DNA from 4 places in the Gracilibacillus marinus genome. Region 1 is predicted to be linked to each of the others. Evidence: riboswitches for the same ligand, from Rfam matches in the RefSeq annotation. Region 1 holds a riboswitch; each other region holds the start of a gene.
What was found. Region 1 has a riboswitch for thiamine pyrophosphate ahead of ACFOZ1_RS09155 (3-oxoacyl-ACP reductase). Riboswitches for the same ligand answer to the same signal wherever they lie in the genome.
Positions count from the first base shown of each region.

Region 2: another riboswitch for thiamine pyrophosphate. It lies ahead of tenA (thiaminase II); the one in region 1 lies ahead of ACFOZ1_RS09155 (3-oxoacyl-ACP reductase).
Region 3: another riboswitch for thiamine pyrophosphate. It lies ahead of ACFOZ1_RS03805 (ABC transporter substrate-binding protein); the one in region 1 lies ahead of ACFOZ1_RS09155 (3-oxoacyl-ACP reductase).
Region 4: another riboswitch for thiamine pyrophosphate. It lies ahead of ACFOZ1_RS12805 (thiamine phosphate synthase); the one in region 1 lies ahead of ACFOZ1_RS09155 (3-oxoacyl-ACP reductase).

Region 1 is NZ_JBHSDV010000002.1:269,887-277,613, forward strand. It holds gene ACFOZ1_RS09140 (DUF2254 domain-containing protein) at 1-646, opposite strand, end outside; gene ACFOZ1_RS09145 (MATE family efflux transporter) at 733-2,073, shown strand; gene ACFOZ1_RS09150 (hypothetical protein) at 2,140-2,343, opposite strand; TPP riboswitch at 2,692-2,792, shown strand; gene ACFOZ1_RS09155 (3-oxoacyl-ACP reductase) at 2,908-3,660, shown strand; gene ACFOZ1_RS09160 (LLM class flavin-dependent oxidoreductase) at 3,695-5,008, shown strand; gene ACFOZ1_RS09165 (MerR family transcriptional regulator) at 5,087-5,848, shown strand; gene ACFOZ1_RS09170 (hypothetical protein) at 5,845-6,384, shown strand; partial or broken gene ACFOZ1_RS09175 (cupin domain-containing protein) at 6,508-6,912, opposite strand; partial or broken gene ACFOZ1_RS09180 (ferritin-like domain-containing protein) at 7,064-7,501, shown strand; gene ACFOZ1_RS09185 (hypothetical protein) at 7,713-7,727, opposite strand, start outside.
Region 2 is NZ_JBHSDV010000001.1:1,518,703-1,526,429, reverse strand. It holds gene ACFOZ1_RS07150 (energy-coupling factor transporter transmembrane component T family protein) at 1-789, opposite strand, end outside; gene ACFOZ1_RS07145 (ABC transporter ATP-binding protein) at 770-2,224, opposite strand; gene ACFOZ1_RS07140 (ECF transporter S component) at 2,226-2,816, opposite strand; gene tenA (thiaminase II) at 2,819-3,499, opposite strand; TPP riboswitch at 3,585-3,693, opposite strand; gene ACFOZ1_RS07130 (diguanylate cyclase domain-containing protein) at 3,757-5,910, opposite strand; gene ACFOZ1_RS07125 (methyl-accepting chemotaxis protein) at 6,069-7,727, opposite strand, start outside.
Region 3 is NZ_JBHSDV010000001.1:868,281-876,007, reverse strand. It holds gene ACFOZ1_RS03835 (hypothetical protein) at 1-97, shown strand, start outside; gene ACFOZ1_RS03830 (thermonuclease family protein) at 176-928, shown strand; gene ACFOZ1_RS03825 (TatD family hydrolase) at 988-1,752, opposite strand; gene ACFOZ1_RS03820 (ABC transporter ATP-binding protein) at 1,745-2,488, opposite strand; gene ACFOZ1_RS03815 (ABC transporter permease) at 2,485-3,237, opposite strand; gene ACFOZ1_RS03810 (MTH1187 family thiamine-binding protein) at 3,264-3,557, opposite strand; gene ACFOZ1_RS03805 (ABC transporter substrate-binding protein) at 3,561-4,556, opposite strand; TPP riboswitch at 4,652-4,763, opposite strand; gene wrbA (NAD(P)H:quinone oxidoreductase) at 4,954-5,550, shown strand; gene ACFOZ1_RS03795 (DUF3221 domain-containing protein) at 5,602-5,952, opposite strand; gene ACFOZ1_RS03790 (SPFH domain-containing protein) at 6,052-7,008, opposite strand; gene ACFOZ1_RS03785 (TPM domain-containing protein) at 7,031-7,727, opposite strand, start outside.
Region 4 is NZ_JBHSDV010000004.1:71,251-78,977, forward strand. It holds gene ACFOZ1_RS12785 (ABC transporter permease) at 1-382, shown strand, start outside; gene ACFOZ1_RS12790 (M20 metallopeptidase family protein) at 562-1,728, opposite strand; gene ACFOZ1_RS12795 (ZIP family metal transporter) at 1,966-2,781, shown strand; gene ACFOZ1_RS12800 (ferritin-like domain-containing protein) at 3,018-3,464, opposite strand; TPP riboswitch at 3,672-3,770, shown strand; gene ACFOZ1_RS12805 (thiamine phosphate synthase) at 4,039-4,620, shown strand; gene thiO (glycine oxidase ThiO) at 4,692-5,810, shown strand; gene thiS (sulfur carrier protein ThiS) at 5,824-6,027, shown strand; gene ACFOZ1_RS12820 (thiazole synthase) at 6,030-6,800, shown strand; gene ACFOZ1_RS12825 (MoeB/ThiF family adenylyltransferase) at 6,793-7,727, shown strand, end outside.

The sequences.
Region 1 (7,727 bases):
GGACATAGCCATGTGATGGAAAAAATAATTCGTGCTTGTAGGAATAAGTGTCGACAGTAGATGGACTTGTAACCACACACTCTTTTTTGTAAAAGGATTCTAATTTCTCGACACGGTCGTTCCCTTCATTCACAAGATTTCGGATCAAATTGGATACTTGCATAAATGTTCCTGCATGTTGGATGAAAAAGGCGAAAAAACCTAAGCATAGTAACGAAATCAATACACCAACAGTCGCAGATAACAATACTTCTGCATCTGTATTTAATCGTACGAGAACTAATGACACAACAGAATAATAAAATCCTGCGATAAAGACACCAAGAACGTGCAATGTCTTTTTATCTGTCAAAAAGTTCTGTAACGTTCGTGGTGAGAATTGAGACGAATAGGTTGTAAGTACAACCATAGTCGTCGAGAATGTGATTGTTGTCATTGTTAACAGGGCACCAGCAATCACACCAAGTGTATCCTTCGCAAGGTCTGGGCTTGTAAGAATGACAGATGGGAAGAAATCACTCCATTTTGCGAGTACTTGATGGTCAATCAATTGAATGAATAGAATGAGTATTGTTGTGACAAGTACATAAATGGCTGGAATGACCCATAGTTGTTGCTGAATCCGATACCAAAAATGCTTGAGCATGATTGTACCTTCTCTCTTTAGTAAGTTGTAGTATTATTATAAGTGATATTGGATTTGATAACCATTGTGAAGAAAGGCTGTTTGCATTGAATACAAAGAAACAACATGATTTTACAAAAGGGAATATTTTGAAACAGTTAATTGTCTTTTCAGGGCCATTAATTATTGCAAATTTATTACAGACATCGTATCAATTTGTTGATAGCTTATGGGTCGGGAATTTGCTAGGTGATGAAGCGTTAGGTGCTGTCGGTGTGGCAAGTACAATCATTTTCACGATGCTTGCATTTGCAATCGGGCTTAGCAATGCATCTTTAACAATCTTGTCTCAACAAAAAGGGAAGAAAGACGAAGCTGGATTAAAGCGTTATTTAAATGGGTTTGTCGTCGTCTTGACAGTATTAGCACTGGTGATGGGGACATTTGGATATGTCTTCTCTGAAGGATTATTACGATTACTTGGTACCCCTTCAAGCATGATAAAAGAGGCGACCACGTATTTACGGATTAATTTTGTCGGAATATTGTTTTTGTTTGGCTACAATTTTATTAGTACAGTTCTGAGAGCGATTGGCGATAGCAGAACTCCACTTCGCATTGTCGCTATTGCGGTTGTATGTAATATTGTATTAGATCCATTGCTTATTTGGGGTGCGCAATTAGGAGTTGCTGGAGCGGCATATGCGACGATTTTTTCCCAAGGGTTGTCTTGTGTAATTGGAATTGCATTGATTATTAAGCGTAAGCTCGCTCCATTTCCGATACCTTATATTCCGAAAAGTAAAGAAGTGAAACTCATCTTAAACCTAGGGATTCCTTCAGGGTTACAAATGATGATGATATCAGCTGGGATGGCTGCGATTATGACTGTCGTAACAGGATTTGGACCAGCGGTTGTGGCAGGTTATAGTGCAGCACAGCGACTTGATAGTATTATTATGTTACCAGCACATGCATTGGGTACAGCGGTAAATAGCATGGCAGGACAAAATATTGGTGTTGGAAATTATAAACGTGTGCATCAAATCACGAAAGTTGCTGTTCTTTATAATTTTGTCATAATGTTCGCACTAGGGTTACTTACGATTCCATTAGCTAAATATGGCATTAGCTTATTTGTCCAAGAAGTGGATGCAGCTTCTTTCGGTACTACATTTATTCAAATTGTCGCATTATGTTATCCGTTTTTAGGTATTAATTTTGTTTTAAACGGTATTGTACGAGCATCTGGTGCGATGTATCAAGTACTCTTTCTGAACATTATTTCCTTTTGGGTGCTCCGTTATCCGTTGTCTGCCTTTTGTGCCAAACTGTTCGGGGAAGCAGGTATCGCTATTGGGATTGGCAGTAGTTTCGTAATTAGTAGTATTTTGGCTTACATGTATTTTCGGTTTGGGAAATGGCGAGAGAAAGAGTTGGGGGTTTGATTTTCAGAGGTGGATTGTTCCTTCAATGTGATAAGTACCACAAACATCTGCAGAGCAAAAAAACTCTCAACTTTCCTCGCTATTAGACTTACTAAACATAAATACGATGACGTTCACAATCAATATAATCAATAGAATTAGTATGTCTAAACTATAGATGGAGAACAAGTTCTTGCCATCAGTTACTACACTGTAAACTCTTATCAAAATGGTTAAAGAAATAGCTATAAAAAATAGTATGGAATATTTTTTAGGTAATTTTCTATTCACTCTTACCTTCCTCCTGTCCACATATTGTAATCGTAATTAATTACTATTTTAACATTAAAAGCCAAATATAAGAGTGCTTTTAATAAAAAAGTAGTACCTTGTTAAGTGATATTCACAATTTTAGTTGGTGGCCTGGGAGATATAAGTGTAAGCCGAAACAATATGCTGTTCTATAAATCATAAGTAAGCTCGGCTATCCAGATTCATATAGTTTCTCCAAAGTATTTAATAAATTTTACAACATACCACCGTCTAAGTTTGTTAATTAAAGATGGTTGGATGTAAAAGTAAATATTGTTATGACTTGACATAATTTTCTGACAAAGGTAACATCGAAGATAATTCAAATAGATGCACTAGGGGTGTTTTTTAACTGAGATGAGTGTGTACTCAAACCCTTTGAACCTGAACTAGTTAGAACTAGCGTAGGAAAGTGTTAACTATAATACATACATAAAGTACACGTGTGCTTTGTTTTTTGATATGTCATTATTTGTTTATGCGCAACTTTCCTACGGGTCTGTTGTGCATTTTTTGATGCAAAAAAATAGAGGAGTTGTCAAAATGTCTAGAACAGTATTAGTAACAGGTGGTAGTCGAGGTTTAGGAAAAGTAATTGTACAAACATTGTTGCAGCAAGGATTCCAAGTTGTTGTTAATTACAACAAAAGTAAAGAGGCTGCGTTGGCGCTTGTAGCGGAGGCAGTGGAAGGAACAGCCATTGCACTTCAAGCAGATGTAACGAATAGAGAAGAAGTGAATCAACTGGTAGAGAAGGCAACAGCGTATTTTGGCCAAATAGATGTTGTTGTAAACAATGCACTAGTAGACTTCAAATTTGACCCAACACAACAAAAGCCTTTTGCAGAGCTAGATTGGGAGGATTACCAAAAGCAGCTAGATGGGACTCTAAAGGCGGCATTTCATACATGTCAAAGTGTAATTCCACAATTTATCGAACGAAAAAAAGGAACAATCATTAATATTGGAACGAATTTATATCAAAATCCAGTTGTCCCATATCATGAATATACGACGGCAAAAGCTGGATTGATAGGTTTTACGCGAAATATCGCTGCAGAACTAGGTACTTTCGGAATAAAAGCAAATGTAGTTTCAGGTGGTCTATTGAAAACAACAGATGCAAGTGCTGTTACAACGCCTGAAGTATTTGACTTGATTGCACAATCCACTCCATTGAAAAAAGTAACGACACCTCAAGATGTAGCCAATATGGTCGCTTTTTTAGCTTCAGAAAATGCAGATGGAATTACAGGGCAGAATATTACAGTCGACGGCGGATTGACAATGAATTAATAGAAAAAATGATAGATTTTGAGGTGTTCTATAAATGGAAAGAAACGAAAGGAAGCAACTTCATTTAGGTGTGTTACTATATGGAACGGGCCATCATCAAGCGGCATGGCTGTTGCCTGATTCAAGTGTAGAACGGATTGGTGATATCACGTATTACCAATCCTTAGCACAGTTAGCAGAGAAAGGGCTCTTTGATGCTGTATTCTTTGCTGACAACCAATCATTCGCGGCTAATCATCCTAATATGATGCCAGCATTTTGGTTTGATCCACTCATTAATTTAACAGCAATTGCACAAGTGACCAAACATATTGGATTGGTCTCTACGATTTCTAGTACGTTTTCCAATCCTTACACAGCTGCACGACAACTATTAAGTTTGGATCATATAACAAAAGGACGTGTTGGTTGGAATCTCGTTACATCTATGACAGATTTAGAGGCACAAAACCATAGTATGAAAGAACTCCCACCACATGCGAAACGTTATGAGAAGGCAGAAGAGTTCGCTGAAGTAATGAATAAGCTGTTTGAGTCTTGGGACAAAAACGCATTTTTACACAATCGTTCCGAAAGAAAGTTAATCGATGCATCTAGCATTCAACCTTTTCATCATGATGGGCATTACTTTCAAGTACAAGGACCTTCCACCACACCAAAGAGCCCACAAGGTAAACCGGTAGCTATGCAAGCAGGCGCTTCGAAACAAGGTATTGCTCTAGCTGTCAACTATGCAGATGCCGTATATTCCGTTTCTTGGAACATAAAGCAAGCAAAGAGGTTCAGGAAAAAGTTAGATGACCAAATGAATCAAACACTCTCTACCCATCGACATATTAAAATATTTCCTGGATTAGTTACATATGTTGGACGAACCTACGAGGAAGCTTTAGCGAAAAAAAGAGCTTTAGATGAGTTGTTACCTATTGAAACGGCTTTAAAACAACTGAGTTTTTTTGTTCAACAAGACTGTTCCAATTGGGAATTAGATCAAAAAGTACCACCACTACCTCCAGTTGAAGCATTTACTGGTCCTGTTGGTCGTTATGAAACAATTCTCGAGATTATACATGATACGAATCCGACTGTAAGGGAATTATTAGGATATCTAAATGCAGGAGGTGGACATTTCACTATCGTAGGCACACCAACAGATATTGTGAATCAGATGGAAGAATGGTTGGACGCAGGTGTAGCGGATGGATTTAATTTGATGCCACCTACATTGCCTGGTAGTTTAGAAGATTTTGTTGCATTAGTTGTTCCAGAATTGCAAAGAAGAGGTATTTTCAGAACAGAATATACAGGAAATACTTTTCGCGAGCATTTAGATTTAACAACTGTGTAACTTTTTTAAATTTCCTCTTGAAAGTGACCTTACGTCATTTTGTATACTATACTTAATACAAAGATGGGAGTGTCGCTTTTGTTAACAATTAAGGAAGTTACTAAGCAAACAGGTATCACTGTTCGGACAATGCGCTACTATGACCAAATCGACTTGCTACCACCAGCAGGTAAGACAGAAGGTGGGCATAGGTTATATGGAGAAAAAGAGTTAAAAAAGCTACAAGAAATTCAGTTTCTCAAGTCACTTGGCTTCACATTAGAGGAAATCAAAGAGATGTTAGCAGATACAGAGCATGATTGGTTTACAGGATTGAAGAAACAATTAGGCTATGTCAGAAACGAAAAAAAGAGAATCATAGAAATGGAAAAAACGATTCAAGGATTACTGAATGAAGTCATGTTAAATGGAAAGATTGATTTACCATCTGTCCAAAAATTGATTCAATTATACCAACAAAATGCAGATAAAAAAGAAGTGTATAGAGAAGAAATGTTTGATGACAATGACCAAGAGTTATTGGATATGTTGCCAAATATGAACAGCGGAGATCCGGACACATTGGAGTGGATTGCTTTATTAGGCCGATTAAAAAAGGAGATGTCGAAAGGGCCGTCTTCTCCGGAAATCCAACGTATTGTCAAACGGATGTTGGAAAAGGAACAAGAGACATATGGGAATGAGACAGATTTTGGTGAAAAAGTATGGGAAATTAGAAAATCACCTGAGAAATCGGAACGTGCGGGCTTTTATCCGATTGAGCCAGAAGTCACTGAATTTTTAGAAGTTGCGTTTCATATATTTATGGAAAACGAAAAAGGCCAGGAGGAAGAGAAATGAATCTTATCGCATGGATTATTATTATTTGTGAAATCAGCTTCTGGCTTGTGATTCTTCTAGGATTGTTTACTAGATACATTTGGAAAAAGCCAATGCTAGGTTTATTTATCCTGGCATTAACACCAATTATTGATTTAATGCTGTTAGTTTTTACAGGATACGATTTAGCACAAGGCGCGACAGCAACGATGGCACATGGATTAGCAGCGGTGTATATCGGTGTCTCCATCGTTTTCGGAAAAAGTATGATTCAATGGGCAGATGAGCGTTTTCGTTATTATGTGACAAAAGAAGGCCCGAAGCCAGTGAAGTTAGTTGGACGGGAATATGCATTTCATTACTTGAAAGGGTGGGGGAAGCACGTTTTCTCTTATGTAATCGGAGCGGGGATTTTGGCCTTTGTCATCTTTTTTATTAATGATGCGACGAAGACAGAAGCAATGTCTGGGATGATACGATTGTGGACACTCATAGTAGGAGTTGATTTGATTATAGCTATTTCCTATTTTATTTGGCCACGAGGGGTAAAGGCTTAAAGGATAGTTTTGGCCCCACTTCGTTTTTGTTGGAAGTGGGGGTGGTTATTCTTTTAACGTGACTTTTTACTATACTTTTACAAGAAAAAAGATGAGTCTCTTCATGTGTAAATTGTTCAATCCCTACATATTTTTACTTTGCTGGAGAAGTTTCGATTCTCCTGTCCGTTCCCACTCTTCTACTGTTTCATATGCCTTTTCAGGAGAATAACCTTTCCCTACAAGAACTCCCATTAGTATAAACTCTTGAAGTATATGTGTAGCATTTATACCTCTTTTAACATCTTCTAGCCCCTCATCAACTAAAAATTCCGTATACTTTACCCATTCATCCCGGGTCTTACCAAAGACATGTTTATTTCCATGCCCTTCTTCTGCAAGTATTGCATCTGCTTTGGTAAAGTGAACCGTTCCAAATGGATGATTAGGCGGGGCATAAATGGAATATAGTTCGAGAGGAGTATTACCAGTATTGATTAAATTATGCCATGTTCCAGCAGGGATCTTGATTGCAGAATCATCATAAAGTTTTTATATTTTTAAAAAAGTAACATTTCCTCTAACAGATCCTCTAACAGAAGGAAAAGACGTGCACGGTAACCTACACCTATCGCATAAACTATAGTGAAAATGAACGAGAAGGAGAACACCAATGAATTTTTATCTAGAAGATAATCATCGTCAATGGAATGATTATGGAGCTAAAGCGGCATTAAATGCTACCTCTCTCACACTTCCTCAAATGTTAATATTTGCTCTTCAAGATGAATACCTTGCACAAGCAAGATATGATACTATATTAAGGACTTTTGGAGATATTCGTACTTTTTCCCAAATAAAACAAGCAGAACAGAGACATATACAGGCATTATTACCACTTTTCGAACAGTATCAAGTGCCTTTACCCGAAAATATATCGATGAATTTTGTGATCACGCCACAAAGTATAAAAGAAGCATTTAGGGTTGGGGTTCAAGGAGAGATAGAGAATATATCTATGTATGAAAAGTTTTTAACATACGTTATTCCGGCAGATGTGAGGTTTGTATTCCAACAACTTCGCAATGCTTCTTTGAATCATCTTGAAGCGTTTGAAAGAGGGCTCGCTAGAAATTAATGTTGTACAAAATGAGAGTATAATAAGAATACTTATTTTCCTATTATACTCTGGTTTTTTTTAAGCGAAATGAAACGGTTTATTGCATCGCTCTTCAATAAGTTATAATCCTACAAATAATCAATATAATGAATATATTATTCGCTTGCAATTCGAATTCTATCTTCGAATGCTTTTGTTGATTATGGCAAAAATCCATATAAGGATATTTTTATTTCATCGACTT
Region 2 (7,727 bases), on a different contig from region 1:
AATTCGGTCAATAGGTAGAAATGGATAGAATCTTTGTAAGATGTATGCTGCAAATAATAGTACGATTGTCAAAAAGACAAAATATACATCTCTTTTGCTATATTTAAGGATATAATAGTACGTTCTATTTCTGTTATTCGTAAAATGTTTTGCTTCCATAGCAACTGAAATATGATAGGCACGACGTATACTTAGTGCTAAGATTGGGATAGCATAGTGTTTTATTTGTTGATAAAAACCAGGTATACTCCTTTTAAATATCACACCCCTTACCTTCAATGCTTTGCGTAAAGATAAGAATTCTTGAATTATATTTGGTAATAATCGTATTGCAGCCATAAAACTATATGCGATTTTCGGAGGTAATGATAGTTGTTGCATAAGAGAATAAAAGAAATAAACAGGTTTAGTTGTTAATGCAAAAATCATCCCTAAAAGTCCAAAAATAACACTTCTAAATCCTAAATGAATACCTCTGTATAAACCTTCTTCTGTAATATGAACGAAAGCAAATTGAAAAAGTGTTGTTTCTCCTTTACCAAATAACGCCATAGAAACAAACGATGTGAAAAAAATAATTACCATTGGTAGACTTAACAGAAAAAGCAACTTTATTGGATATCCTAATTGAATATAATAGATTAGTGTAAGCAACACGGTGAAATATATCAAAAAGTGTAAGTGATGAATGAATAGGAAGAAAATAAATAAAAATACGAATAATATAAACTTTAATGTAGGATTAACATAATGTAACCATGTTGGATTTTTATAAAATTCGATGTGCATTTTTAATTGTCCTCCAGTTTGCATCCTCTATACCATTTTCAACTATATCTGTTAAGACACCATTCTGTACATACCATATTTTATTGGCATAATGTGTTGTTATATGATAATCATGTGTCACCATAATAATCGTTGTTGCTTCATTTTGAAGTTGTTTTAAATAATCAAGCATAGTGAAAGTGTAATATGCATCTTGGCCAAATGTAGGTTCATCCAGTAGTAGGATTTTAGGCTTTCGAATTGTTGCTGTCGCTACACTTAATCTCTTCATTTGCCCAATCGATAATTGATATGGATGCGCCTCTTTCCAATTATCTAATTCATAGATAGCTAAATGTTCTTCTATCCTATTCATTCGTTCTTTATGATTATTTATATGAGAAATAGAGAACTCTAATTCTTCACACACGTTGTTAGCGACAAATTGCAACTCCGGGTTTTGAAATACATATCCTACATATTTATAGAAATCACGTTTGTCTTTCAGGAAAGGTAAATGTAATCTTCCTTCATATTTTATTAATTTGGCTAACATTTGTAATAAGGTGCTTTTTCCTGCTCCGTTATGTCCAGAGATTGTTATGAAGTCTCCTTCATTTACTTGTGCATGTTCTATTCGTATTGCTTTTGTTTTTTGATAATAACCTGATGCGTGATTGATTTCCATTACACTCTTCATTGGCTGCGTATCTATGCGGATGGGATGGTCATTCCAAATATTTGGATACCATATACCATACTGTTGAAATAATGACTTTTTATGACGTAGCAGTGTATGTGGATTGCCATCTGCAATAATATTCCCGCAGTCGTCTATCATAATCATTCTGTCTACATAGTCTATTACTCTATCGATTTTATGCTCGACAACAATAAGTGTTTTATTTTGAGAAATATTCCATACTGTATCCCATACTTGATTTGTTCCTTCTTGATCAAGCATAGCAGTTGGTTCGTCTAGAAATAGAACATCTGGTTGAAGAGCTAATACACTAGCAATAGCAAGTCTTTGTTTCATACCACCAGATAAATGATCTATCAATGTATGGTTAGAAGGTAAAGTTAAACCAACTAAATCTAAATATTCACGTATGAGCAATTTCATTTTATCTCGATGGATAAGTTGATTTTCTAACACAAAAGCCATTTCTTCATCTACATATGGCATACAAAATTGATGGTCAGGATTTTGAAAAACATATCCTGGTTGTACAGGTAAGATAGCATTATCATATTTACAAGGTACTTCTACAATCTTTGGGATGATTTTCGCTAATATCTTTAATAATGTGGATTTACCAGATCCTGATGGCCCAACTATTAGTACTTTTTCACCTTTTTGAATTGTAAGAGATAAATCTTTAAACAAAAATGATTGTTTATCTGGAAATTTTACACGAAGATTCTCTATTTGAATTGCAATAGAATGCATCATATCACCTTGCTTCTTCTTCTAGTGATTCATAATGTTTAGAATGAATTGGCCTTACATATTTAGTGACGCCTGTTTTTTCTAATGCTTTTACCAAATAGTAAGCAAATATGCCTGTTATTAATACTGCGCCTACTGTACGAATCGCAATTAATAACGTCAGGTTCCACCAAACTAATTCTGTGATATATCCATAATATATATCCAAAACTAGTGATCCAATTGTCGCCCCAATTGCTGCCAGACACATGACAATTAATGTGTAGCTTTTATAACGAAACATCGCAAAAACTAGCTCGCAACCAATTCCTTGAACAAGACCATAAATTAATAGACTAATACCCCATTGTCCACCAAATAGAAATTCACCTTGTGCTGCTGCTAATTCAGCAAGTAAAGCTACACCTGGTTTTCTTATAATAAGAAATGCAACGGTTGCTGCAATAAACCACATGCCATAAATAAATTGATCTAAATGTATACCAAATACAGATAAAGCAGTATACAATGGCCCCCATAGTTTATAAATCACACTAAATACAACTGCTATGACGATTGTAATTAAAATATCTGATAAGGAAAGTTTCTTATTCATCTTCATCGTGATATAGCTCCTTCTTCACTCCATGCTTCTAAACGATAAGCCATCTCCCAAAATCTCAGTTCATAATGACTACTAATAATAAAATGCTCTTTCATCCGCTTTCTATCTTGATTTGTTACATCTTTTGACAAAGTATCCAAACGATTAATTTGTTCTTCTACTTGCTGTTTGAACCATTCACCCCCATATGTTGCGATCCATTTTTGATAAACAGGATGTTCTGGCTTACAATATTTTAACTTTTCGCCAATTTCGTAGTACAACCAATAACACGGTAAGATAACAGCAATAATATCTCCTAGATGACCTTCATATGCGGCACGATACATGTGCGATGTGTATGCATATGCTGTGGGTGAAGGTTGAAATAATTCCACATCACTTTGTGTAATGTCTAATAATTCTGCAAACGTACGATGTAATGCTAATTCAGCCTCATATGTACCCTGTGCATGTTTCGCCATATTACTTGTTGTTTCCAAATCATTTGCCTTTGCAGCTCCAAGTGCCTGTATTTTCGCGAAATGAGATAAATAATATGCGTCTTGTTGAACATAATATTTAAAATTTTCAATTGGTAATGTCCCATCTCCAATTCCTTTCACAAAAGGATGTTGAAAACTCTCCTCCCATATCGGATCAACTACTTTTCTTAATTCTTCAGAAAATTTCATTAGGATACCCTCCATTTTTTAAATGCAAAAAACCACTTCCTTTTACGCAAAGAAAGTGGCTTAAAAAATATATAAAAACTATATATTATTCATATGACCACTTCCCTACGCTGGTACAAACCAGATCAGGTTCTAAGAGTCTTAAAGTCACCTACTTTAATCTCAGTCTTCAAAAGACACCCCTAGTGGATTTTTACATTATTTAATTATTATTTCGAGTTAACTATATCAAAATATACCAACTTGTCAATAGTTTTTTAAGAATACACAGAAATTTGATTTCCTCCATTCTTTTTGGATTGATACATCGCTTTGTCTGCATGGATGGTCAATGATTCTTCACAAATCGCATCGTTCGGATACAGACTAATGCCTATACTTGTAGAAATGAAAAAGTGTTCAAAAAAAGGCATTTCAATTACTTTTCTAATTTGTTCTGAAAAAGTAATCACATCATCTATTGTATTTATATCAGGCATGATGATGACAAATTCATCTCCACCCAATCTACAAAATACTTCATGATTGACACATAAATCACTCACTCTTACAGCGACTTCTAACAATATTTCGTCACCTTTTGTGTGACCAAACGTGTCATTAATTGATTTGAATTGATCTAAATCAAACATAATTAGTGCTAACTTTTTTTGTTCTTCTTTTATTACTTTTAATAACTTGTTTAATTGCTCATTGAAATATAATCTATTGTGTATTTGTGTTAAAGAATCTTTATAGATTAATTCTTGAATTTGATTCTCTTGTGTTTTCTTTTCACTAATATCCATAATTGACCCTATTACTTTTGTCATTTCCCCAAATAGATTAGATTCAGGTTGACCTGTAATAAACATCCAAAGGTAATGACCTTCTACATGTCTCATGCGACATTCGATATCAAATACATCGCCTGTTTCCAAACCATTCCGATAAGATTGATAAAAAATACCTATGTCATCTTTGTGAATCAAATGGACTAATTTGTAAAAACTAATTTCTGCATCTGTATTTGTATATCCTAAAATTTTATGAATGCCACCTGTACTTGTTACTTTATCTGTTGTAAGATCTAATTCCCATATTCCATCATAAATAATAGTAGAAATTAACTCTAATTTATGAGAATATGCTTTTAAATCTTGATCCATTCTTGCTCTTTTGAGTGCAGAAGCAAAAAAATTACCTAATTGATATGTTGTATTTAGTGGCGTGATCATGCTTGTCTCATCATCCACACCGACAAAACCTAAAGTCCCAATTTCTATTTCATCCAGAATGATTGGTATGATTACCATCGTATTCTCATCTTGGAAAATTTCTTTATTCAAAAGTTGTTCTTTGGTAGGGAATTGTTTTTTTTCAATATTAGCAATCCAATCAAATTCTTCTTTACCGATTTGTTCAACATTAAAATAATACATTTTCCAATTGAAATGATTCTCTTCATTTAATAAAATGAATCCTTTTCTATAAGGTGTATGCAATAGCCACTTCATCTCAATTAAATCTTTATATAAATAAGATTGCATAATATTACCTAAATTAAAATTTCTTGAAACTAAATTCGTCAAATAATCAAACGTATCTGAAGGGTCTTTATCTTCCATTGAGAACTCGTTATACTCACATCCACAGCTATGTCTTAAAACTATTTGAGTTGTAATCATAGCTGGAGAGGACTTTTTTCCTTCCATCTCGTTTAATGTGAGTAATGTCGCTTCTTTTCCTATTACGTTAACAGGTAGATTCACTGTTGTAAGCATTGGTTGGGTAAATCTTGTGGCGTATGAATTATCAAAACCAACAACCGCAATTTGTTCAGGAACACGCACATCTCTTTTTTTCAATTCTCTTATAATATTATAAGCAACGAAATCGTTTACACAAATAAGTGCATCATAATGAATATCACTATGTAATATCTGATCTACAATATAACTAGGGCTATTCGTGATAGAATCGAAAAAATAAGGTTCTTTTAATAAGCCCTTTTGATTTAAATAATGTTGGAAGGCATAATACCTTTTTTTGGCGTCAAAAAAGACATAGTCTCCAATATATGCAAAGTTTGTATAGTGATGCTTGATAAGATGTTCAAGCATTGTCTCTATTGCATCTTCATTATCTACATGTACATAATTATCACACTGTAACATTGTATTTATACCTATCACTGGCTTATTTCTTTTCTTTAGTTTATCTATGTATCGTTGATCTACAGCATCCATTAGTACAATCCAACCATCTACAAAATCAATTCCATAAGGTGTTTGATAATTTTCTGCATTTGTGCCAATTACAAGTAACTTTACATTTTGTTCTTTTGCAGTTTCTCGTATACTCTTTAATATTTGACCAAAGTATGCCCCATCTAGCATCGGTGTGAGAAACCCTATTATTCTTTCTGTCATTGGCCCACCTCCACTCAGAATTATTCATAGGTTAATTTTACTATATTTATCAATCAAATACATCAAAAATTTAGTGTTTTTGATAGAAGAGTTTCGCAAAAATTTCTGTATTCATAAAAGAACACTCATTTTATTCAGAATGAGTGTTCTTTAGGTAGTTATAATTCAAATTTTTGAACTAATTGATGTAGTTCAGTAGAAAGTTCGCTTAATTCTTTAATATTTGTCAACATTTGATTCATAGATTGACTAGTCTCTTCAGAAGTAGCACTTGTTTCTTCAATTCCAGCTGCAGATTCCTCAGCTATAGATGCGATTTCTTGAAGCGATGCATTCATTTCCTGACTACTAGAAGTTATTTCTCCTAAATTTAGTGCAATAGTTTGGATATTGTCTACAACTTGATGTACAGAATGATTAATTTGTTCAAATGTTTGACCTGTTTCTTCGATTTGGGCAGTACCTTCTTTCACTTCTTCATATCCACCTACCAAAGAATCAGATACAATAGTCGTTTCTTCTTGAATACTATTAACAATAGATGTAATATCTTTTACTGAGACACCTACTTGTTCAGCTAATTTCCTCACTTCGTCAGCTACAACAGCGAATCCTTTACCATGTTCTCCTGCTCTTGCTGCTTCAATAGTTGCGTTAAGTGCAAGTAAATTCGTTTGATCTGCAATGTCTTTGATAACAGAAATGAGCTTAGTTATTTCATTTGATTTATTGTCTAGTACTTTCATTTTCTTCACAGCATCTGTAACAATTTGATCGATTCTACCCATTTGCTTTATAGAATGTTGCATTAATGTTTTTCCATCTGATATGAGTGTTGCCGCTTGATCCGAAGAGGATTCAATTGATTCAGCACTTTCATTTGTTTTCGTTACCTTCACACTAAATTTTTGCATTTCTTCTGTTAGATCACTTAAGTAATTTGCTTGATTATCTGAACCAGTAGCTAACTCTTCCATTGTTACGGAAACTTGCTCTGCACCTAAATGTACCTCATTAGCGCTACTTGTCAGAATTTCACTTTGTGTGTTAACAACATTCGAAATCGATACAATGCTCTTAATCATTTCTCTTAAATTTTCACGCATCACATTGATGGATGTAATTAATTTCTTAATTTCATCATTTCCTTTATATTCAATGTTTTCAGCATTTAATTGTCCATTTGCAATTTGATTAGAATATGTAACGACTTTATTTAAATTTGTAGTAATATTTTTGCTAATAAATAAAACAGCAAGCAAACTAATTATGATAGAAATAGTTGCAGATATAGCCATTGTAATATATGTCTGACTTTGTGAATCACTAGCATCTTTAACAGATGTAACTCTATTTTCATTAATAATATCCACTAGTACTTCTAATACAACTACTGTTTCTAATTGCATATTATTTAATGTTTGCGCACTTCTCTTTGCTTCAACAAAGTTATTCGCTTCTACTGCTGGTATGATATCATTAGTAAAAATCGTATGAATAGATTCTGTATTTGTTAATACTTGTGTAAATAATTCTTTCTCTTCCTCTTCTTCAAGGCTCTTATGAATCTTTTCAGATAAACTATCAAACTGTTGCTTTCTATCATTGTATTCATCAACAAAAGACTGTGTAGAATAATGAACATAATTAGCAACTCTTAATCCCATTGATTCCGTTAATGTGCTCAATTCGGAGATTTCTAATGCTAGATCACTTTTTGTTTCTAAATTATCAATGTTTTTGCCAATATTCCCTATTAAAGATAACGTATACACCATTGATAACACAAATACTGCAATAACAACAAAGAATGATAA
Region 3 (7,727 bases), on a different contig from region 1:
ACAACAGACACTCGGTTGGAGTTCTCTAGCCCTTTCGTTTTGTGTCTTACTATACATTGCAATGCAAATGTTTGAAAGTAAAGAAACAAAGACATAACTAGCTTCTTTTCATAATTCCGTTCATATAGTAAACTATGGAGTATCATTGTTTTAAGCAGCAGGAGGTACCTTCATCATGTTAAAAAATTGTTTACTAACTTTCCTCATTCTTTTATTTGTTCTAACTGGATGCGGAACAGGAACATTAACGGAATTAAGTGACACACTAGATACACCGACAAGTTCCAATCAAGAAGAATCTAATGTAGATGTAGAAAGCAATCGTACAAAAGCAGAAGTCGTACGCGTAGTCGACGGGGATACGGTACAAATTGAATTCAATCAAAAAAAAGAAACGGTACGCTTATTATTAGTCGACACACCTGAAACAAAGCATCCTGATTTACCAGTACAACTACTAGGTCCAGAAGCATCTAATTATGCTGAAGAAATGCTATCAAATAAACAAATTGAACTAGAATTTGATGGTCCTAAACGTGATAAATATGATCGTTTACTTGCATATATATGGGTAGATGATCAAAACTTCAATCAATTATTGTTAGAGAATGGTTATGCCCGTTATGCTTATGAGTATGACCCACCATATACGTATCAAGAACAATTTAAAGAAGCGGAAAAAAAAGCTAGGGATCAACAAATTGGTATATGGGAAGTGGAAAACTATGTAACTGATAAAGGCTTCTCCATTTCTTACACTTCTGAAGATACAATAGATTCACCAAGTTCTAATGAATCAAATGATACGATTTACTATAATAACTGTACAGAAGCACATCAAGCAGGTGTGACACCATTACACAAAGGTGATGCAGGATATCGAGAACAAATGGATGGCGACAAAGACGGTGTTGCTTGCGAAACATAAGAAAGAGTAAAAACGTGCAAGAAGGACGTATAGCCATCCTTCTTGCACATTTTTTAACCTTAATTAAGCTTGTAAAATTCCTCTGTATTTCTTGTAACTGTATCTATAACAACTTCTCTCTCTATTTTCTTTATTCGTGCAATCTGAGCTATTACATCTTTAATCATATATGGATGTGTACTTTTCTCTCGAGGCCCTTCAAATTGCCATGGTCCGTCTGTCTCTACCATCATAAGTTCCAACGGATAAAAAGCAACGATTTCCTTTATCTCTTCTTCATACATACAATCAGGGGTAATAGATATTCTATAGCCACGTTGTATCATGCGTTTCATGATGTCCTTACTTCCTTTAAACCAATGGAAATGCGCCTTTTTTACGTCAAATTTTTCTAACAAATCACAAATAACTGTTGCATCTTCATAAATAGCATGCAATACAATCGGTAGTTCATATTGCTTTGCTAATTGAAAAAATTCAGAAATAATTCTTTTATAATCAGATAATTGGATAGACGAATTCTCTTGCTTTAAATAATATGGTAACCCTACTTCGCCGATTGCAACGATTTCCTTATGATGTTTCCTAATAAGATTCATAATTGCATTTAATTCTATCTGACTAGGTAATGGTTGTTCAGGATGCCATCCTAAAGCAGGAAATATATTTGCTGTTTTATTCGATAATTCCAGAACTTTTTTACATGAAATCAAATCACTGGATACAGCAACAACTCCCTTTATACATTGTTTTTTTAAGTCTTGTATGATTGCATCTTGTTCTTCGTCAGGATACCAATCTAAATGAATATGTGCATCATACATGACTTATTCGCCTTAACTTTTTGTAGATATTTTTCTTACTTGCTAAGAATTCTTCTGTTAATGTGATGGATTCTTTTCTTGGTCTTTTAAACGGTACTTCTTGTTCATGAATAATACGCTTTTCTTGTTCGCCTAATACGACAATACGATCAGATAAATAGATCGCTTCTTCTATATTATGTGTCACGAATAAGACGCTTGGCCGCTCTTCTTCCCATATAGATAACAGCCAATTTTGCATATCTAATCTTGTCAGTTCATCTAGAGCCGAAAAGGGCTCATCTAAACAAATAAATGATTGTGGACTTAATAAACTACGAACAAATGCCACTCGTTGACGCATCCCACCAGATAATTGATGCGGAAATGCATGTTGATAGTCGATTAGACCTGCCCGCTCTAACATTTTGATTGCTTTTTGCTTGTCAGGCTTTCCATTTATCTCTTGTGACAATAATACATTGTCAAGAATAGTTCGCCACGGAAAAAGAGAAGGAGTTTGTGGCATATAACTAATCGAACCACGCTTACCAGTTATCTCCTTATTATCAATATAAATCGAACCCTCATCTGGTGTAAAAAGTCCACCAATCATATGAAATATCGTACTTTTTCCACTTCCTGAAGGACCTAATAAAGCGACAAATTCACCCTCATGCACTTCCAAGTCTAATTTGTTCAGTATTTGCTTGTCTCCGAATTGCTTAGATACTTGCTTGATGTCGAGTGTACTCATTGGTGCTCCTCCCTTCTCCATTTAAGGAAGTGTCTTTCTAATAAAAGAATAATCGCGAAATAAACAAAGCATAATAACATAATAAACAATATCGCTACAAACACTCGGTCTGTTCTAAAAGAAGAGGAAGCTAATGTCATGTATACTCCTATTCCTTCATTTGCACCCAACCACTCAGAAATCACTGCACCCATCACACTATATGTTGCTGAAATTTTTAGCCCAGAAAAGATTGCAGGTAATGCATATGGTAATTCAAGCTTTAGAAAAATTTGCTTCTTATTCGCACCTGCCATTTTCATATAATGAATCAGTTCTGGGCTTGTCTGTTTTAACCCGTCAATTGTGGCGACGGCAATCGGGAAAAAGCAGACAAGTATAATAATTAAAAGCTTTGGTGTTATTCCAAATCCAAACCAAATGACTAATAAAGGTGCAAGGACAATGATTGGAATATTTTGTGACACAATAAGAAGTGGATACAACGCTTCTTTCCATTTTGGTAACAAGTGTAAAATCATCGCAATAACAAAGCCGATTGTAATGCTTGCAAAAAATCCAATTGTCGCTAATTTTACTGTTGCATAGATATGATGTTCATAATTAGACCAATTCTCATATGCTTCCAATAAGATGTTGGTAGGAGCAGGTAAGATCCATTTAGGAATTTCTAGTACGCGTGTACTTACTTCCCACAATACTATCATGAACATAATGAGCAGAACTGGTGATGTTACTCGCTTGATCATCGGCAAGCACCTCCATCTATTCGGTATTAATCGTATTTTGCAGTTAAGTCATCCATCGATGCTTGTTGATCTGCTCTTGTATAAACTTTTATTTGAGAAATATTACTTGGACAACCTAGTTCTAACATTTTTATATTCATTTGTTCTACAACGTGAAGTAACTGAGATAATTCCCCTTCCATTGTCGTTTCCAATGGACCAACTTTATACTTTACACCGGCATTTTGAATTATTTCGATTGCCTTATCAACATATGGAATCACATCTTCTCCATTTGGTGTTTTAGGAATGATTTGAATACTTACTAATGCTTGTGCCATTCATTACTCCTCCTCTGGTAAAAATTCATTTGTAAATGCTTGTTGTACATCTAGTTCTTTGTCTAATAAACCATTATCAAACATCCACGTCGCATAATTTTGCCACACGGATTTACTTTGTATTCCCCACTTTTCGGCATCGTCTATATATTTTGACGCTAACCATTCCTGACTTGCCTTCACTAATTCAGAGTCCAAATCTGGAACTGCCTCAATTAATATGTCCGCTGCTTCTGTTGGTTGATTTATTGCAAATTCATAGCCTTCCGACACAGCTTGTAATAACTTACGAACGGTCTCCGGATTTTCCTCAATCATTTCTTCGTTTGTCGTGATTACTGGTGTGTAGTAGTCTAACTTCTCAGAGTAATCTGTTAAATAGAGCATATCTAATTCTACCCCTCGCAATTCTGCTTCAATACCTGTCCATCCATAGTAAATCCAAGCAAAATCGATATCACGTTCCACTGCTGTAAAGAAATCTGTATTTCCCATATTGATAATCGATACGTCCTCCACAGATGTGCCTTCTTGTTTCATAAGTGAGTCAATCACAGCTGCTTCTACTGGCGCACCCCAACCACCATATGTTTTTCCAACAAAGTCTTTTGGTGATTGAATTCCTTTTTCAGTAGGTGCTGCAAATCCAGATGTATTGTGTTGAATAATTGCAGCAATGGACACAATCGGAATGTCTTGCACCCGCGCCTCTGTTACTGCTTCTTGCGCGCTGATACCAAATTCAGCTTTTCCTGATGCAACCGTTTGATCTGCACCAGCTTCTCCAGGTAAGATAATTTCGACATCTAACCCTTGTTCCTCAAAGTATCCTTTCTCCTTTGCTACATATAGACCTGTATGATTTGTATTCGGAGTCCAATCTAGCACTAATGTTACTTTCTCTAAATCAGCATCTTCTTCAGTTTGTGTTTCTCCATCATTACTACATGCAGAAAGCACGGCAATCGTAATAATCAATAGATAAAATATTTTTTTCATTTAAAATCCCCCTAATATTTTTAAAAATATGTATAGTATATTTTTTTACGCATAAAAATAAGCTCTAGACATCAGTCTAGAGCGCATATAGTTATAATTACTATCCATATGTTCCCTACGCTGGTGCTAGCCAGATCAGGTTCTAAGGGTCAGTATCTATTAAGGACACAATCTCAACTGGCCACACCAGTCCCCCTACATTCCACTTATAAAGTTGTATACCAATACTTTGACACATATCAACAAAATGTTCAAGTATTTTATAAGCATTTCATTCGCTTTCAGTGAAATGAATAGGTATGATGGTGAATGTCTTGAATTTGAGATAATGTATATTTTTATCTTTTCAAGAGACGATAATATATGTGTACAGTTAGTGGAAAGGGAGTTTTTTTTAATGACAAAAGTTGCAGTTATCTATTACAGCTCAACAGGTACAAATTATACACTTGCTAATTGGGCAAAAGAAGCAGCAGAAGAAGCTGGTGCAGAAGTAAAAGTAGTACGTGTGCAAGAAACAGCACCAGAAGCTGCAATCCATTCAAATGAAGCATGGAAACAACATTTAGAGGAGACGATGGATGTTCCTGTTGCGACATCTGATGATATAGAATGGGCAGATGCGATTATCTTTAGTATGCCAACTAGATTCGGGAATGTTCCATCACAAATGAAACAATTCATCGATATGCAAGGTGGGCTTTGGGCATCAGGTAAGACAGCGAACAAAGTAGTTACCGCAATGTCCTCTGCTTCTAATCCACATGGTGGTCAAGAGGCAACATTACTTAACTTCTATACTACAATGATGCACTGGGGTGCAATTATCGTACCACCAGGTTATACGGATTCTGTTACTTTTGGCGCAGGTGGTAATCCATATGGTACAAGTGTTACACAAGCACCTGATGGAACACTCGTTGAAGATGTGGAAGCAGCTGTCAAACATCAAGCAAAACGTGTCGTGGATGTTGCTACTAAAATGCACGGATAATAAAACAAAGAGCCTGTTCTTTCTCAATTTGCAGAAGAACAGGCTGATTTATTAATTTTCATTTTTGACCTTTTCCATCTTCATTGCAGTACTTTGTCCGGGATATGATTCTGCAACTACACTATACGTAACAACAACTTTATCACCTAATTGAAGTGAATTTAAAAACGAATCTTCTAATTCTGAGACCTTGAAATAGATAGCATTCCCCATTTTTTCATACATCTCTTCTTCTTTCAATTGTTCCACATTTGTTTCTAAATACTTTTCAGTGACTAAAATTGTATCATCCGTTATTTTTGCAATGTATCCAATCATTTCGTCATTGTTCTTGACTTCTCCATCTGAACTACAAGCAATTAGAGCTAAAGACAACAATATAAAAACAATCATTTTCTTCATAGTATATTTTCCCCTCTTTATTTGTATTATTTGTCGGTTAGAGATAGGAAAAGTTACAATTATCATTCATATATTGTTTAAAAATACAATTATTTTTGATTAATTATTTACTAATTTATGGCCACAATTTCCACAAAAGTTCATTCCTTCTGTTTTTGTACCACAATTTGGGCAGAAATTAGAAATAGCTTGTGTGCTTTTAGTTTCTTTCTTATCATTATCGCGAATCATTTCTTTTGCCATATTCATGCCCATCATCATTCCAGCGATATCGGTTGCAGGTGAGCCTCCACCATTTTTTTCATTTGAAAGCGAATCTGCAAAGGCCACTTCTTTATATCTATGCATATCACCAATCATACCATGTGAAGCTGATTTTGTTATCATTTCTTGTATTTCTTTAGGATAATTAAAGCTCATAATGTTAAATCTAGTTATTGTTAATCCATCATTCAGTAATTGCATATCTAAATCTTCCTGTATTCCACTTGCAATTTCGAATGAGTTAGCCTGTAAATTAAACATATCTTTGCCTTCTTTAGAAATCCACTTCATCAACAACTGATCAAGTATTGCTGTAATGCGTAACTTCACATCTTCAACAAAATAGTTCTCTTTCACACCTACAATCTCATCAATTAATTTTACATAATCCGTTACTTTAAATTGAAAAGTACCATTTGCTCGTATTGGTAATCCACCTGGGAGCTGTGGTGTCGGTATATGAACCGCACTTTTTGTCCCCCATTTAACTGTAAATTCTTTTGTATTTACGAATAATACTTCTATACGTATACCACTATTAAAACCAAATTTGAAACCTTTTAATGTTGAGAGTAATGGGATAATTTCTGATTCTATTTCGTATTCACCGTCGTCTTTAAATACACCTTCAATTTTCCCTTGATTAAAAAAAACAGCATCTTGACCTGGGCGTATAATTAATTTACTACCTTTTTTGATTTCATTGTTGTTCCACTTCCAAAAAATCATGTCATCTCTAAATTCTTCCCATTCCACTACATTCGAAAACTGTCCCTTGAATAAATTAAACATCCTATTCCATCCTTTCTTCTAGTTAAAAACTACCTCTACTCCCAGTATGCGAGTGTCCACCACTAGTTACACCGCCACCACCAGAGTTATTATCATTCTTTGGTATCTTCGTTCTCGTGACTGTTTTATATGTAAATACATCACGCTTTGCTTTTATTCTCGAATTATCCACATATGTCTGGTGTGACACGGTGACCTTGCCACCCATATTAAACAACATTATACCAACAATCGTAGCAGCAATAATTAGTGCAATAATCAATTGGAACCATGTTTTTAAAAATATATTATTAGGGCTTATAGGCATACCGATATGACGGTCTACTTCCTTAATAAATTGTTCTATTGCTAAATCAAATTTGTTCTCTGAGAGAAATGGAGTAATATCTTCTCTTATTTCATCCAATCGACTATTCGTCAAATACTTTTGATAATCTCCAAAGCCTGCTAAGTACACTTCTCTTCCTTTTAAATCAATTGTCAAGATAGCCGTATTACCATATTCTTTTTCATAGCCAAACTTATATTGATCATATGCATCTTGTGTATACTTTTCAATATCTATCCCATTGCCTTTAAGATTTTCTTCTATTATGACAATAATATCTATTTCACTCTCTTGACTGATTTCTTCTGCTAGTGAAGACAATTCTGAATATTTATCCTCTAATAGCAAGTCTGCATGGTCAAAAATTAATTTCCCTTCCCCTTGAACTGGT
Region 4 (7,727 bases), on a different contig from region 1:
AACAGCTAGAAGTTCAGAGTATATGGGAATCTATATACGGCTGCTAGTACTAGGAATTGTATTAATTTACTATATCCCTAATATATGGGTGAAGTTACTCTTTGGTTTCTTGTTTAGCTATATGACATTTATTCAATTCATACCATTATGGAAGCATCACATTTCCATAATATGGTTGGATTTATATCCAATACCTAAGTCTGATCGGTTGAATGGATTTATTAATTGGATACAATGGCTCATGGCTGTCCAAATGGTTGTGTTTACTATTGCTTTATTCTTTATCGAGAGTTATTTAACAGCAAGTATTATGCTTATTATGAGTATTCTTTTTGTTGTATTTTTCATCCCTTTCTATATTATGAAAAAAACCGTCTCCTAAGTTCGAAAAACATTGGAAAATAGGGGATAGATATATGAAAAGAATTAGATTAGATTTGAGACTTATGTGTCGAAATCGATGGAAAGATTTTTGTCCGTGATATAAAAATGCAAGTTGGATTTGTGACGATAACTCCATCTTGCATTTTTTTATAGAACAACCTACTACGAGAAGTAGATTTACGAATTTGTTTTTTCAATTAAATGAAAAAATGTTTTTGCAGCAACTAACATAGCACGTTCGTCAAAATCAAATAATGGATGATGGTGTGGAACAAATTTGTCTAGGACTTGTGCACCAGTAAAGAAAAAAGCACCAGGTTTATTCTGCAAGTAATAACTAAAGTCTTCACCTGTCATACTTGGTGTAACCATTTCTGTTCGGGTAACTTCTGGGACTTCTTTGGCACATTCTAGGACAAATTGAGCTTCATTAGGATGATTGACAACAGGTGGATAGCCTTTTTGATAATCAAATAAATAATCTGCATCATAACTTAGACATGTAGCATGAAGGATTTTTTCCATTTCATCTATAATAAATTCTTGCAATTGGGCATCAAATGTTCGGACAGTCCCTTCAAGAACAGCTCTTTCTGGTATGACATTATTTGCATCACCTGCATGAAATTTACCGATTGAAATTACCGCTGTATGTAATGGATCCATTCGTCTTGATAGTAATTGTTGTACATTTAATACAAATTGAGAACCGATAATAATCGGATCAATTGTTTGGTGTGGCATTCCACCATGTCCACCCTTTCCAATAATTTCGATGATGAATTTATCTGCAGCTGCCATGAAATTACCTGGTGAAGTTTGAATCGTTCCATAAGGTGTACTTGTCCATAAATGTGTCCCATACACATAATCTACTCCTTCAAGTGCACCATCCTCTATCATGGATAAAGCCCCACCCGGAGCGAATTCTTCTGCATGTTGATGAATACATACAATTTTACCTTTAAGATGATTTCTGTGCATATGTAGTATTTTTGCAACATAAAGCAAAGTTGCGGTATGCCCATCATGCCCACATGCATGCATTACTCCAGGATTCTTTGAAGCATAAGGTACCTTTTTTTCATCTTGTATTGGTAGTCCATCAAAATCTGCTCGTAATGCAATTGTTTTACCCTTTGTACTTCCTTCAATTGTTGCTATAATGCCATTACCACCGACATTTGCTCTAGATGGGATGCCTAATTCTTTATAAAATGCTTCTATAAATGCAGCAGTGTTCTTTTCTTTAAAGGATAACTCAGGATGTGCATGTAAATAACGTCTTGTTTCGACCATATTTGGATAATCAGCTTCTATGGATTGAATTAAATCAGCAAGCATTACAAAGTTCCCCCTTTTTTAATCATTATATCATGACAGTATAAATTAGATGTGGGAAATTAAAAATAACAAGCAGTGAAAGTAAGGAACTAGATTGATATGTTGCTATTATAGACATATAAATATTTCAGATAGTATGAAGAGTAGATAGTTGACTATTTGTTCACTTAGACCTAAAATCTTTCCTTAAGAGAACATTCTGATTCCTAGTTTATTTCTAAGAAAGGAGTCCTTTTTTTGGTTGAATTTTTTCAAAACTTTAATCCTGTGGGACAAGCATTTATTGCTACGTTATTTACATGGGGAATGACTGCGCTTGGAGCTATGCTCGTCTTTGCAACAAAGACAATAAACCAGCGATTACTAGATAGCATGTTAGGATTTGCTGGAGGTGTTATGATTGCAGCAAGTTATTGGTCTTTATTAGGCCCAGCAATAGAAATGTCCGAGGATAATGATATAGGTGCTTGGTTTCCAGCAGCAATTGGATTTTTATTAGGTGGTTTTTTTTTATGGGCAATTGATAAGATGTTACCTCATCTTCATCCAAATACATCTGATAGCAAAGCGGAAGGATTTTTACCTAATAAAAGAAACAGAAGTACATTGTTAGTTCTTGCCATCACTCTTCATAATATTCCAGAAGGTTTAGCAGTGGGTATTGCTTTCGGTGCACTTGCAAATGGAGGTACAGAAGCTACTTTAGCGGGTGCTTTGACACTTGCACTTGGTATAGGTATTCAAAACTTTCCCGAGGGTGTGGCGGTTTCAATGCCTTTAAGAGGCGAAGGTATGTCCCGCAGAAAAAGTTTTCTTTACGGACAATTTTCAGGTATGGTTGAACCTATTGCAGCAGTAATTGGTGCATTAGCTGTGGCATTTATTGAACCATTACTGCCTTATGCATTAAGTTTTGCTGCAGGAGCAATGATATTTGTTGTCGCTGAAGAAGTTATTCCGAGCTCTCAAGAAAAAGGTAACAAGGATCTTGCTTCCATGAGCTTAATGGTGGGGTTTGTTTTGATGATGATTCTTGATGTGGCACTAGGCTAAATGGATGACTAAATATGAATAACTAGCTCAATTGGCATAACTATTAAACAAGTGGATAGTGTTAAGATTTATTATGATTTGTTTCTGTGAAAAATGACTATAAATAGTGGTGGATTTGAACATTACAAAGAAAAGTGAGGATGGAATTATATAACTCCATCCTCACTTTGATTATCAATTGCAATTATTTATAAAACGGAACTTTGTATCGTTTCATCATAGGTGTATCTTTATGCTTATTTAAAGAATGATTTATCTTGTAATAATCTCTCTGTTTCTTCTTTATGATTTGTTTCGTCTGCTATCATATCATCAAGTTTTACTACAAGTTCTGTTAAACCTAATTCTTCTGCTTGTTGTTTACGTTTTTCATAACGTTCAATTGTTTCAGATTCTGCTTTATAAGTCGCTTCAAGCATTTCTTGCACATCTGTTAATTGCTCAACTTTCGCAGGTGTCGTTGTTGGTATACCACCTAATGTTTTAATTTTATCTGATAAGTATAATGCATGACCAATCTCATCCGTAATTTCATCTTCAAAGAATGGTTTAAGTAATGATCTATATAATCCTGATACTACTGATGCATGATATGTGTATTGAATTGTTGCAGCATATTCATGTGCTAAGTCCACGTTTAATCCATCAATCAATTCTTGTAATTTTTTTTCGTCTTTTGCCATATTAAATACTCCCTTTCATAATTAACTTTACTAATTAATGTCTACTCTATATCTTCCCCAATAAAAAAATAATAAACAACTTTTTATTTATTTTTGGAAATTATTATGAATATTCATTATTACTGAATAGATATAATTACAAAAAAAACTATTGGCTTGTATTACCAAATATGTTATTCTGTTGTTGTATTAAATTAAATATGTGTATCGATTCACTAGGGGAGCCTTTTGGCTGAGACGATTTTTTTCGGACTCTTATAACCTGATCTAGTTAATACTAGCGGAGGGAAGTGATGGTTGATAGTCGAGTATTATACTATGTCTATTTCACCACTCTTCCTATTGGGAGAGTGGTTTTTTGCGTTTCTAACCGGGCACTTTCGCTTTTGAATCGTCTAGCTCAAGCGCCCAGAAACTAGAGGACTTCGCGAATCAACCATCAATAAGTCATCATCGATTCGCAAGCTCATCGTGATTCCTTTATTTTGTTTGATTCACTCCAGTCCTTACGTTTCTAATCGGGCACTTTTGCTTTTGAATTTAAGGGGGTGTTTTATTGGAGGGGGTTCATCTTGTGTCGAATGGTTATTTGTCGGTAAGAGATTTGCATGTTGTTATGACTGTTGAGCCGTTTATTGATTTCTTTCACATTCGTGAAAAGAATAAAACTGCAAAGGAAATATATTCGTTGGTTCAGCAATTACACCAATTAGGTTTTCCCTTATCCAAAATCTTAATAAATGATCGGGTAGATGTTGCTGCAATTACGTCTGTTCGTGGTACACATTTAGCATATCATAGTGTTCCTGTAGTTGAAGTGAAACAAAAATTTCCAAAGTTAGTGTGTGGAAAATCTGTCCATGATTTGGACGAAGCAATTCTTGCTGAAAAGGAGGTTGCGGATTACATAATTTATGGACATATCTTTGCATCCACTTCGAAAAAAGGTGTAGCTCCTAGAGGCATTCATTCATTAAAAGAAATAATCAATTGTGTGTCTATCCCTGTTATTGCAATTGGAGGTATTACACCAAAAAACGTAAAAAGTGTAATGGATTGTGGTGTACAAGGTGTTGCTATTATTTCTTCTATTTGGGAAGCAGAGTTCCCGTTGCAAGTAGCGAAGGAAATCTATCACGTTGTTCATACACTTTAGATGAATATAGCAACAAATCATTAATGGAAATTGCTATTTAAGATTGAAGTATTAACGAAGGAGAGTGTCAAATGGTGACAAAACATGTCGATTGTATTGTTATTGGTGGTGGTGTAATAGGATGTTCAATTGCTTATGAACTAAGTAAACGTTCTTATCGTGTGTTACTGCTTGAAAAGGAATGGATTGGTTCTGGAGCATCCAATGCCGCAGCAGGTATGTTAGGTGCACAAAGTGAATGTAAGAAGGATAGTCCATTATTTCAATTAGCAAAAGAAAGTAGAGCAATGTATCCATCTGTACAAGAAGAATTAAAAGAAAAAAGTGGGATTGATATACAATTCAATCAAAACGGGATTTTGAAGCTCGCGTATACCGAAGAACAATTAAAGGAATGGCAAGGAGTAGCTATATTACAACAAAAACTAGGTGAAGATGCCCATGTGATGTCAGTGAAAGAAATAATGTTGAAGGAAAAACACTTAGCATCTTGTTTCCTTGGAGGCATTTATTTACCAAATGACGGACAAGTATCTGCTCCTCACGTGACAAAAGCATACGCAAAAGCTTGTGAAAATAATGGTGTGATTATTTATGAGCATAGTCCTGTCACTTCACTAATCGAAGAAAGTAATGAAGTAATTGGTGTGAAAGTGAAACAAGATGTCTACTATTCAGACCATGTCATTATGGCAACAGGAAAAGATCCAATTGTTACATCAAAATTTTTACATGACATGATTCCAGTAAAAGGAGAATGTATTAGTGTAAAGACAGAAACTCCTGTCATTCAATCAACCATATTTGGTCCTAAATGTTATCTAGTACCAAAACAAAATGGAAAAATAATTATTGGCGCAACTTCTGTGCCTAACGTTACAGATCAGGGTGTCTCTGTTAAAGCGATTGCTCATTTATTACATCATGCTTGCGAACTTATACCATCACTACAAGAAGCGCGTGTGGAAAATTATTGGTCAGGTATTAGGCCGCTAACAAAGGATGAGAATCCGTATATTGGTGCAATTCCAAATAAAAAAGGGTTATATATCGCTACAGGGCATTACCGAAATGGTATCTTACTCGCACCGATCACAGGAAAAATCATTGCAGATATGATTGAGAAGAAATCTTTAGCATCATATTTGTCTGCCTTTTCCATTCAGCGAGAAGTATCGATGTCTATGTGAAAGGAGGAGGGATATGCAACTAATTATTAATGGAGAGAATGTCACAATCAATGAAGACATTCAGACAATAGCTGACGTAATAGATACATTAGGGTTAAAAAATAAAATCGTTATCATAGAATTAAATGGCGATATTGTGTTGAAAGAAGAACATCCAAATAGAAAAGTTAAACATGGCGACCGTATGGAGTTGGTCCATTTTGTAGGAGGAGGATAATAATGTTAAAAATAGGTTCATTCACATTTCAATCAAGACTTTTTTTGGGGACAGGTAAATATTCTAACTTTAAAGTTCAGAAAGAAGCAGTAGATATTTCAGAGACGGAAGTTTTAACATTTGCAGTAAGAAGGATGAATATATTTGATGCAAATCAACCTAATTTTCTTGAATTGATTGATTTAGAAAAATATACATTTTTGCCAAATACAGCTGGAGCAAAAACAGCAGAAGAAGCGGTAAGAATAGCAAAGCTCGCAAAAGCTTCTGGATTATGTGACATGATTAAGGTAGAGGTAATTGGATGTGATCGTACATTATTACCAGACCCTGTTGAGACATTGAAAGCATCAGAAATGTTATTAGAAGAGGGTTTTACAGTTTTACCATATACATCAGATGATGTTGTTTTAGCAAAGCGCTTAGAACAATTAGGTGTACATGCGATCATGCCTGGAGCTTCGCCAATTGGTTCCGGACAAGGAATTATCAATCCATTAAACATGCAATGTATTATTGATCAAGCAAATGTTCCTGTCATTGTCGATGCAGGTATCGGGGCTCCGTCAGATGTAACACTTGCTATGGAAATGGGAGCAGATGGAGTGTTATTGAACACAGCTGTTTCTAATGCGAAGGATCCAGTGAAGATGGCACACGCAATGAAAATTGCTATAGAAGCTGGACGATTAGGATATGAAGCAGGAAGAATAGATAAGAAAACATATGCTGAAGCAAGTAGTCCAAAAGAAGGGATTAGTATTGGTGGATAAGCGTTATCATCGACAAGAATTATTTCAACAAATTGGAGTAAATGGGCAAAAGCAATTAGCGGATAGTCATGTACTCATTGTTGGTGTTGGTGCACTTGGTTCGAGTAGTAGCGAAATGCTTGCCCGAGCCGGTGTCGGAAAGTTAACTATTGCAGATCGAGATTATGTGGAATTAACGAATTTACAACGGCAACATTTATTTACTGAAAGAGATGTGGAAGAGAAAATTCCAAAAGCAATAGCAGCAAAAAATAGATTAGTAGAAATAAATTCAACAATTGATATTGATGCAATCATCGCGGATATAGGTGCAGATGAACTAGAAGAACTGATACAACAAGTCGATTTAGTTATCGATGCAACAGATAATTTTGATACAAGATTAGTTATAAATGATTTAGCTATTAAATATGCAGTGCCTTGGATTTATGGTGGTTGTGTGAGTAGTTATGGAATAACATTTACTGTAATCCCAAATAAAACTCCTTGCTTGCAATGCTTACTTGAGCATATTCCAAATGATGGAGAAACGTGTGATACTGTTGGCATTCTCTCACCAGCAGTACAAATGGTTGTAGCACATCAAGTATCTGAAGCATTGAAGATTCTAACAGGCAATGAAGAAGCTTTATCTAAACAATTAATTGCATTTGATGTATGGAAAAACCAAACAATGTCTATCCGTGTAGACCAATTAAAAAAAGTAGATTGTGTGACATGTGCGAAGAAACAGTACCCATACCTAACATATGAGGCAAAACTAAAAACAACTGTGTTGTGTGGGCGAAATACAGTTCAAATTCGGACAGGAAATCGATCTACACCAAATTTTGAAGATCTCGCCAGAAGATTAGAAAAAACACTTGCACATAATGTATCTAACAATAATTTTTTGCTATCGTTTGAGATTAATTCATATAGAATTGT